DNA from 3 places in the Vogesella sp. XCS3 genome. Region 3 is predicted to be linked to each of the others. Evidence: predicted binding sites of a transcription regulator. Region 3 holds the regulator's gene; each other region holds the start of a gene.
The links. Region 3 encodes sigma-54, which starts transcription at its own class of promoters, with help from an activator protein. Its sites were predicted from a motif close to CTGGCACGCTTCATGCTT; they were not measured.
Positions count from the first base shown of each region.

Region 1: a site for sigma-54 is predicted at 1,445-1,462, ahead of LCH97_RS03560 (pilin). Genes of this name have one in related genera too.
Region 2: a site for sigma-54 is predicted at 1,793-1,810, ahead of flgB (flagellar basal body rod protein FlgB). Genes of this name have one in related genera too.

Region 1 is NZ_CP085530.1:773,381-776,652, forward strand. It holds gene LCH97_RS03555 (cache domain-containing protein) at 1-90, opposite strand, end outside; gene LCH97_RS03560 (pilin) at 696-1,295, opposite strand; gene LCH97_RS03565 (TolC family protein) at 1,562-3,010, opposite strand; gene LCH97_RS03570 (efflux RND transporter permease subunit) at 3,019-3,272, opposite strand, start outside.
Region 2 is NZ_CP085530.1:1,235,377-1,238,648, forward strand. It holds gene flgE (flagellar hook protein FlgE) at 1-217, opposite strand, end outside; gene LCH97_RS05805 (flagellar hook assembly protein FlgD) at 247-924, opposite strand; gene flgC (flagellar basal body rod protein FlgC) at 941-1,351, opposite strand; gene flgB (flagellar basal body rod protein FlgB) at 1,354-1,764, opposite strand; gene LCH97_RS05820 (OsmC family protein) at 1,960-2,379, opposite strand; gene tsaD (tRNA (adenosine(37)-N6)-threonylcarbamoyltransferase complex transferase subunit TsaD) at 2,486-3,272, shown strand, end outside.
Region 3 is NZ_CP085530.1:3,555,872-3,559,143, forward strand. It holds gene hprK (HPr(Ser) kinase/phosphatase) at 1-156, opposite strand, end outside; gene ptsN (PTS IIA-like nitrogen regulatory protein PtsN) at 149-607, opposite strand; gene LCH97_RS17005 (hypothetical protein) at 718-918, opposite strand; gene hpf (ribosome hibernation-promoting factor, HPF/YfiA family) at 948-1,268, opposite strand; gene LCH97_RS17015 (RNA polymerase factor sigma-54) at 1,328-2,731, opposite strand; gene lptB (LPS export ABC transporter ATP-binding protein) at 2,737-3,272, opposite strand, start outside.

The DNA of each region.
Region 1 (3,272 bases), 940 kb from region 3:
TGCCTCTTTGGCCGTGGCGTAAGTTTCGTTGGAAAATGACGTTGCGTGAAAAGACAAGACCGCAAGAGCGAGCAGGATTTTCCCCTTCATGACTTCCCCCATTTACAGGTGATTATTGAATTACCAGTATTATCTATAAATTTTGCATTTCAAGTACAACATCGTAATGGTTCTGTTGTCCGCCAGTTTTCATGGCGACACGCTGGCGGGCAGGCGCTGCCCTGAGGGGTAGCCGCGCGGTGATGTTGTGGCTAAGGTGACAAGCTTTTGATGTTGTCGTCATGCACCTTGGGTTTGGTGGCGCCGATCTCACCAGCTTGACATGCGCTTTCCGGGCAACTGGCATGTGAAAAGTTCTCGGAGAAAGCAGATGGACAATCAAATGACATTCGACGCACTCTCGCTGCTGGAAGACCACCTGGGCTTCTGGTTGCGCTTTGCGCCCAAGCACGCTTCCGGCGGCTGTGGCACCGGCTGGAGGCACAGGGCGTTACTATTAGCGAGTGGGTAGCGCCGCGTACGCTGCGGGGCACAAACCGGCGGGTGATGTACCCCGAGCCCAAACAGCTATACAAGTTGGCCGCACGCGGGGCGCAGTCTGATGCGGCCAACTTGTTGAGCGTTACGCGGTGCAATGTGGCGCTGTGCGGCGCTCAAACCTGGCTACTGTGCCCGGCTCGCCAGCGAGCCATGGCTTATGGCGTACGGCAGGCCGGGGGGAGCAGAGTGGCCGCTACGGCCCGGCCCTGGCAGCGGTAGGTCAGCAAGCCGACATCATCCTGCTGGGGTAGCAAGCGTAGCTCGCCCCCCGCTACTACCGTAGCTGGCAGGCTCACCACGATTTCACCATTTGGCAGCAGTGCCACTGCACTTGCGTGCTGCCACGCGGCCTGCGGCTGGCCCAGCCCGGCCAGCGCAGCAGGCAGGTGGCCATGCTCGGCATGATAGCTCGCCAGCGCCATGCGCAAGGGCAGGGTCTCCACCCAGGCTGCCAGCACCGCAGCCTTGTTTCGGTAGTGGGCATAAGCAGCCGCGTAGGCTGGCTGCTGCATCAGTGTCTCGGTAGCGTGGCGAAATGCCATGCAGCGTGTCGCCGCCTCGCCCTGCAAAACGGCGCAGTCCAGCCGTGGCGGCAGCTGCTGCTGCGGCAACACCGCGACCAGTTCCTGGCAGGCTTGCCACACGCGGGTAAAGTCCGGTTGCACGGCAAACGGTTCGCAGCCAGACGGTTGCGCTGCGGCCACGCTAGCACTGGTAGCGAAAAGCAGGGTGGTAAAAAAGCGGGCAAACAGCATGGCAGGTCCTGGGTAAATGACAAAACCCGTGCAGCATAGCGCAGCCAGGCGCAGTACGGCAGCGGGGCATTCGGTTACGGGTGCAACCGCGCGGTGCTAGCAAGCCATTTTGATCATCACGTTGCCCTTGGCAGGGCCCTCTGCGAGACAAGCCTGCACCGCTACAGCCGCCGGGTGCCGGAACACAGTGCCGATGCCGGGCCGGAGGCGTTCGGCCAATGGTAAAGCCAGGGGGCAAAACGCAGGTGTTGCCCCCTGGCTGGCGCTTAACCCTCGCTGCCCGGTGCCGCCTGCCAGGCACCGAGCGTGAGCTGTACTTGTACGTAAGCTTCGATAGCGGCTGCGCGCGCGGCCAACTCGCTGCGCTGGGCCTGCAGGGCTGTGGCGTGCTGGCTTAGTGCCAGGTGCTGCGGCTCCAGCCCGGTCTGGCTGCGGGTGTGGCTGTAGGCTGCCGATTGTGCGGCCAGCCGGGTGGCAGCCTCGGCGCTGGCTAGCTGGCTGCGACTGGCTTGCCACTGCCGCAGGCTGGCTTCGCTTTCTTGCAGCGCGGTCAGCACCGTTTGCTCGTATAGATGCCACGCCGCCTGGCGTTGCTGGTTGGCGCCGGCCTGGCGTGCGGCGCGCCGCCCCGCGTCCAGCCAGTCCCAGCTGAATGCGGGACCCAGCGCATAACGCAGCGCGTCGGCGTTGCCCAGCTGGCCGAACGGTCCCATCACCCCGGCGGCCAGGTTGAGGCTGAGGCGCGGCAGGTAGGCGCGGTCGGCCAGTACCGCTTCGCCCAGGCTGATGCGTAACTGGGCGTCGGCGCGGGCGATATCCGGGCGGCGCGCCAGCAAGTCGTCCGGGTAGATGATGGCCGTGTCGGCCGGCACTGCGGGTAGCCGCGGCGCCTGTTCGCCCTGCACCGTGCCTAGTGGTGTACGGCCACACAATACCGCCAGCGCGGCCGCCGCCGCCGCGGCGTTGGCATCATTAACAGCCAGTTCGGCCTGTATTTGCTGGCTGGTGGCGGCAGCGGCCAGAACATCGCGGGGGTCGGCCAGGCCGGCTTGCTGGCGGCGCTGCAGCTGGGCGTGTCGCTGTTGCAGGGTATCCAGCTCGTCCAGCAGCAGGCTGCGGTTCAAGCCGGCTTGCTGCCAGCGCGTGTATTGGCGCACCACGTCGGCCTGCAGCAGCAGGGTGGCGGCACGCAAGTCTGCAGCTTGCAGGTCGGCCTGGCGCTCGGCGATGGCGGCAGCGGTACCGGCGCGGCCGAACAGGTCCAGCTCCCAACTGACGCTTTGTTGCACGATGCCCAGCTGTTGCACCGGCGGCCGGGGCTGGCCCTGGCGATACGGGTCAACCTCGATGCTGGACAGCTGCTGGCGTTGTGCCTGCGCGCTCAGGCTGCCTTGCGGCAAGGCTTCGCGACGGGTGGCATCGGCGGCATGGCGCGCGGCGCGTACCGTGGCCAGTGCCGCCTGGCGCTGGTGGTTGTGTTGCATGGCTTGCTGCAGCAGGGTGTTCAGCTGCGGGTCGGCCAGCACCTGCCACCAGTCGGTGGCCAGTTGGCCGCGTGCGATACCGGCGGACTGGGCGGCCGGGCTGGGGTTGGCCGCCAGCTGTTGCTGGCTGGCCGGTATGTGGCTGGGTGGTGCCACGGCTGCGCAGCCGGTGAGCAGGGCCAGCGCCAGCAGCACGGCGTGGCGGGTAGGGGTAGGGATAGAAGCAAACATGGTAATCCTTAGCTGGTCGGCTGGCCGACACGATAGAAACTGGCGTACAGGGCCGGAATCAGGCCCAGCGTGATCAGCGTGCCCAGCGCAAGGCCGCCCATCATCACCACGGCCAGGCTGTTCCACACCGCACCGCCAAACAGCCACAGCGGCAGCAAGCCCAGGATGCACACCATCTTGGTCATCACGATGGGGCGCAGGCGTTTGGCGGCGGCGTCCTCGATGGCTTGCAGCGCTGGCAGGCCGTCGCGGCGCGCTTCGT
Region 2 (3,272 bases), 1.4 Mb from region 3:
TGTTGCCTTGCTGGAATTGCTGCGCCACCTTGATGGTTTGCGAACCGATACCGGACTCGGTATCGCTCACGCCATACAGGCTTGTCGCGTACAGGTCGGAAAATTCGGCACGGGACGATTTGAAACCCACAGTACTGGCGTTGGAAACGTTGTTACCGATCACATCCAGTTGTTTGGCTGCGGCATTGAGACCACTCAAACCTTGCTGAAAACTCATGATTCTCTCCTAAACTCTCACACCGCAAATCAAAGGATCTGACTGATCTTGCTTACCGGCAAACGCTCACCGGTAGACACCACAAACATCGGTACGCCTTTTTCCCACGCTACGCTGGTCACTTTGGTTGGCGCCATCATGGTGGCATCTACCGCCGTACCATCTGCCGTCGCTTCCACTTTGAAGCTGTATTCGCCGTTAGCCTGGGTCGTACCATCCGAACCCTTGCCATCCCAGCTAAAGACAAACTGACCCTGCTTCTGCGGCCCCATCTCGAAGCTATCGACTACGGCACCACTGCTATTGGTAACAGTCACCACTACCTGGCTGGCCGGCTTGGAAAACTCGATCGTACCAACAGCCTTGCCATCAGTAAGCGTCAGCTTGCTATTAGGGCTGAGTACCTGACGACCAATCAGCATGGTAGCCAGCAGCGACTGGCTGGCCGCCTGGCTCTCGGTCATGCTTTTTACCGCTGCGTTCACACTTTCCAGGCCGCTTACCGTGCTGATCTGCGCCATCTGGCTGGTCATCTGGCTGTTATCCATCGGGTTCATCGGGTCTTGCGCCCGCAGTTGCGTGGTCAGCAGCGTCAGAAAGCGGTTCTGGATTTCAGCCGAAGAGTTACCGGTGGACGTATTACCGGTGGCTGCGGTCGGGTTCAGCGAGCTGTAATCGAAATTGGTCGATGCAATACTGGTAGCCATGATCTAGTTCCTCGCCTTACTGACCCAACTGCAGGGTTTTCTGCAGCATGGTTTTGGCAGCATTCACAATTTCCACGTTGGTCTGATAAGAGCGCGATGCCGAAATCATGTCGGCCATCTCCTCTACCGGGTTCACGTTCGGCATGCGCACATAGCCTTTGTCATCCGCCAGCGGGTGGCCTGGCTGGTACTTCATGCGAAACGGCGAGGTGTCTTCTGCCACGGCTGTAACACGCACACCAGCTACCTGGGGGGCATTGGCGCTTACCGGCACCGCCGTAAACACGGCATGGCGCGCACGGTAAGGCTCACCAGTAGACGATGCCGTGCTTTCGGCGTTGGCAATATTGCTGGCTACCAGGTTCAGGCGCATGGACTGCGCGGTCAGTGCCGAGCCGGCAATATTGAACACATTAGATAGCGACATGATTACTGGCCTCCTTTGATGGCTTCCATCAGACCGCTGATGCGCTTGTTCAGGAAAGTCAGCGTGGACTGATATTTCATGGCGTTATCGGTAAAAGCCGAGCGCTCCACATCCATATCCACGGTGTTGCCATCCAGGCTGCGCTGTACCGCACTGCGGTGCTGCAAGCCACCTTCTACCGCACGGCTACCCATGGCAGCCATATGGCGATTATCGGTTTGCGCCAAGGCCACACCGCGAGCCTGCTGCGCGGCGGTCTGGCTTTTCAGTGCCTTGCCGAAGTCAAAGTCCACCGCCTTGTAGCCAGGGGTATCGGCGTTAGCGATATTGCTGGCAATGACTTCTGCCCGCGCCGCGCGCAGATCCAGCGAACGCTGGAGGAAGTCTAGGTGGGAAGAGATTTTGTTCAGCATGGCTATGTTTCCTTGAGTCAGCCCTTTTCAGCACAAAGCGTGCCAGCTTTTTTTAGTCAAAAGCCTCAAGAAAACCGGCTTGCTGCCGATTGGCAGCCCTTCCCCGCCAGCCAAGCGGCAAAACCTGCGGCAATTATTGCCGCACCATGCAAAACGCCGCCCGCAGGCGGCGCTTGTACCGGCACAACAAGCCACTCAATCGTCTTCGCGAATCTCGAAGTCGTGGCTGATATCTGCTGTTTTGCCCAGCATGATGGAAGCCGAGCAGTACTTTTCGGCAGACAGGCTGATGGCGCGCGCCACTACGTCCGCCTTCAGGCTGCGGCCAACTACCACAAAGTGGAAGTGAATCTTGGTAAACACTTTCGGGTCGGTATCGGCACGCTCGGCATCCATCTCTACCCAGCAGTCACGCACGTCCTGGCGCGATTTTTTCAGGATGGACAATACGTCGTAGCTGGTGCAGCCAGCCGTGCCCAGCAACAGCAGCTCCATCGGGCGTGGGCCCAGGTTGCGGCCACCACCTTCAGGCGCGCCGTCCATCACCACGGCGTGGCCACTGCCAGTTTCACCCATGAAACACACGCCATCCACCCACTTCAGTCTTGCCTTCATGCTTGCTCTCCGATTGAAACAGGGCATCAGCCTAACATCGCCGATTTGGGCGGACAAAGAATCACCGGTAAAATGAAAAGATTATTTAGTTTTGAAGCGCACACACATGCTTGTTCTTGGTATCGAATCGTCCTGTGACGAAACCGGCGTCGCCCTGTACGACACCGAACGCGGCCTGATTGCCGACCAGCTGCACTCCCAGATGGCCATGCACGCCGAATACGGTGGCGTGGTGCCCGAGCTGGCCAGCCGCGACCATATCCGCCGCGTACGCCCGCTTACCGACGCCTGCCTGGCCGAAGCCGGGGTGAGCTTGCAGGACATCGACGCCATTGCCTACACCCAGGGCCCCGGCCTGGGGGGTGCGCTACTGGTGGGTGCCAGCTATGCCAACGCACTGGCCTACGGCCTGGGCAAGCCAGTGATTGCCGTGCACCATCTGGAAGGCCACCTGCTATCGCCACTACTGGCCGAACCGCGCCCGGACTTCCCCTTCCTGGCACTGCTGGTCTCCGGCGGCCACACGCAGATCATGGCGGTACGCGGCGTGGGCCAGTACGAGATTCTGGGCGAAACGCTGGACGACGCCGCCGGCGAAGCGTTCGATAAAACCGCCAAACTGCTGGGCCTGCCCTACCCCGGCGGCCCGCTACTGTCGCGCCTGGCCGAAGAAGGTGATCCGGCACGCTTCGAGCTGCCGCGCCCCATGCTGCACTCGGCCAACCTGGACATGAGCTTCTCCGGCCTGAAAACCGCCGTGCTGATGCTGAGCAAACAGGTGGAAGCCGAGCACGGCAGCATTGATGAGCAAGCACGCAAAGACATCTGCCGCGCTTTCCAGGAAGCCATCGTCGAGGTGCTGGTGAGCAAGTGCATCAAGGCGCTGAAGCAAA
Region 3 (3,272 bases):
GGGGTGGATAAAGTTCAGGTGGCCGACCAGAGCCTGGGTTGGCCGCTGTTCTTCGTTAGAGATCAGGTTGTCAGAGCCGGCGCGGCTGGCGACCCAGCTCAGGCTCAGCTTGTGCTGATTGTCCTGGTACAGGCGGCGCACACTGATATTAGGCATGGGTGGCGTTTCCGGTGAGCAACTCGTGCAGGGTTAGCGCGTCGCAGCTGGCCATTTTTTCGCGCAGGCTACGGCTGGAAAACAGCTGCGCCAGCTCGGACAGCACCTGCAGGTGCAGGTCGGTAGCCTGCTCGGGTACTAGCAGGACAAACAGCAGGTTGACCGGCTTGCCGTCTGGCGAGTCGAACGGAATAGGGCTGGCCAGGCGTATAAACACGCCGGTGGCCTCTTTCAGGCCTTTTACCCGGCCATGCGGGATGGCTACACCCTGGCCCAGCCCGGTAGAGCCCAGCTTTTCGCGGGCAAACAGACTGTCGAAGATGTCGCTACGGGCGATGCCATGGCTGTTTTCAACCATCAGGCCTACCTGTTCGAAAAGGCGTTTCTTGCTGGATACATCTACATCCGCCAGCACGTTCTGCTGCGGAAGAATCTTGCCAATCAAGCTCATGATTTACATTTGCCGGAAAAAACCGTCGGCCATTCTACGCCGAGTCGGCTGTTTGCAATAGGGCAGGGTAAGACCCGCCTGGGTCGGATAAGTGCCGCTGCGTATCACGCTCATATTGTCTGGCGCCCGGGTTCTGCCTGCCCCGGCACATCCAGGCTGCTCACGCAGATGATGCGGTATGGTTGGCGAATCTGGCGGCCCGGACCGAGCATGCGCATTTTGCCCTGTTTACCCTCTGGTGAAGCATGGAAATCGGCAAGACAGGCAAAAAAATGACCATATTGCGACATGAAAACAAAAACGGGAGCCATCTGGCTCCCGTTCTATTCATCGTGCTGGTTTACAAGGTGGCATCGACCTGCTGGGCATTAACCCGGTGCTCGCCTTGTTTTTCTTTGAACTTCAGTACCTGACGGTCCAGTTTATCCATCAGTGTGTCGATGGCGGCGTACATATCGGCTTCTTCCGATTCGACATGAATGTCTTTGCCTGCCAGATGAACATTGACCTCCGCTTTTTGTACCAGTTTATCAACCGACAGCGTCACGCTAACGCCAATGACATTATCTACGTGGCGGGTGATGCGTTCGAGTTTGCTCTCGATGTACTCACGAATCGATGGGGTAACTTCGAGGTGTAGACCGGTAATTTTGAGGTTCATACCCTGACTCCTTCTGTTAACAGTGCGGTCGGGCTGGCCGCACCGGTGTTTTGGCACTTCTATAAGGCCTTGCGAAGGCTAACTGGCGGAATCTGCATAGCTTCACGATACTTGGCAACCGTACGTCTGGCAACCTGAATACCTTGTGCCGTGAGCTTGTCGGCGATGGCGCTGTCGGAGAGCGGTTTCTTGCCGTCCTCGCTGTCGATAATCTGGCGTATCAGCGCCTTGATGGCGGTGGCAGAGCATTCGCCGCCACTATCCGTTTCCAGTGCATTACCAAAAAAGTATTTCAGCTCGAACAGCCCGCGGCTGCACAGCAGATACTTCTGGGTGGTTACCCTGGAAATGGTGGATTCATGCAAACCCAGCTCATCTGCAATGTCTCGCAGGATCAACGGGCGCATGGCCACTTCACCGAGTTCAAAGAACGCTTGCTGCCTCTCAACTATAGATTCCGACACTTTCAGGATGGTGTCAAACCGTTGCTGAATGTTTTTTACCAGCCATCTGGCCTCTTGTAACTGGCCCGAAAGATTATGGCTACTGTCGCGCTGCTGCAGCATGTTTGCATACAGCTGATTTACTTGAAGTTTTGGCAGCGAGCCCCGATTCAGCTGGGCTACCCAGCGGCCACCACGGCGCACTACATGGATATCCGGCGCGACATAATGTGTCTCGCCCTGGTCAAAACCACTGGTTGGCCGTGGTCTCAGCGTGGCAATAAGACTATGCGCAGCGCGTAATTCGGCCTCGCCCACGCCCAGGATTTTCTTCAGCCTGGTGTAGTCTCGGCTACCCAGCAACGCCAAGTGCTCGCCGGCCAGCAGACGCGCCAGCGGGAGTGACGGCGTGTGCGGTGGCAGGTTGCCCAGCTGCAGTGCCAGAAATTCCCCCAGGTCACGGCTGCCTATGCCCATGGGTTCAAATTGCATCATGAGCTTGCGCAGGGTTTCCAGTTCTTCTGCTTCGACATCCAGCTCCAGCGGTAGTTCAGCGGCAACGTCTTCCAGCGGAGTTTGCAGATAGCCGTCGTCGTCCAGCTCGTCAATCAGCAATGCCAGCAGCGCGCTATCCCGTTGCCCCAGCTGGGTTTCGCGCATCTGTGCCGTGAGGTGCTCGCGCAGGGTGGGGCGGCATGGGGCGTTGAGGATAGGGTCGAATTCGTCGTCCCCATCGCGGCTGCCACCGCTGCTGCCGCTGCCCCAGTCGGTGAGCTCCATACTGTCTTGTTGGCGATCTTCTGCGGTGTCGTTGCTGCTTTCCTGGGGCGCGGGGGCATCGCCTTCTGCTGGCGGGCTGTCGCTACCGTCGCTGCGCTCCAGCAGCGGGTTTTCCAGCAGATAGCGCTCCAGTTCGCTGGACAGGTCTAGCGTGGACATTTGCAGTAGCTTGATGGACTGCTGCAGTTGCGGTGTCAGGGTGAGTTGCTGGCTGACTTTGAGCTGGAGGGTTTGTTTCATTTCGCTTACAGGTGGAAATGCTCGCCCAGGTACACCTGGCGAACCTGTTCGTTGTTAACCAGTTCGTCCGGCAGGCCTGATGCCAGCACGCGGCCTTCAGAAATAATATAGGCGCGGTCGCAGATGCGCAGGGTTTCACGCACATTGTGGTCGGTAATCAGTACGCCGATGCCGCGCTCTTTCAGGAAAGAAATGATTTTCTGGATATCAATCACCGCGATGGGGTCAACACCGGCAAATGGCTCGTCCAGCAGGATGAAACGCGGCTTGGTGGCCAGCACACGGGCAATTTCCACGCGGCGGCGTTCACCGCCCGACAGCGCCATGGCATTGGTTTCGCGCAGGTGGCCGATGTTGAGGTCGTCCAGTAGCAGCTGCAGTTCGTTATCCAGCGCTTCACCCGACAAGCCGGCTACTTCGAGCACTGCCTGGATGTTCTCTTCTACCGTCATCTTGCGGAAGATAGAGGCCTCTTGCGGCAAGTAGCCTAGGCCCAGGCGTGCCCGTTTATGGATGGGCAAGTGCGTGATGGTTTCACCGT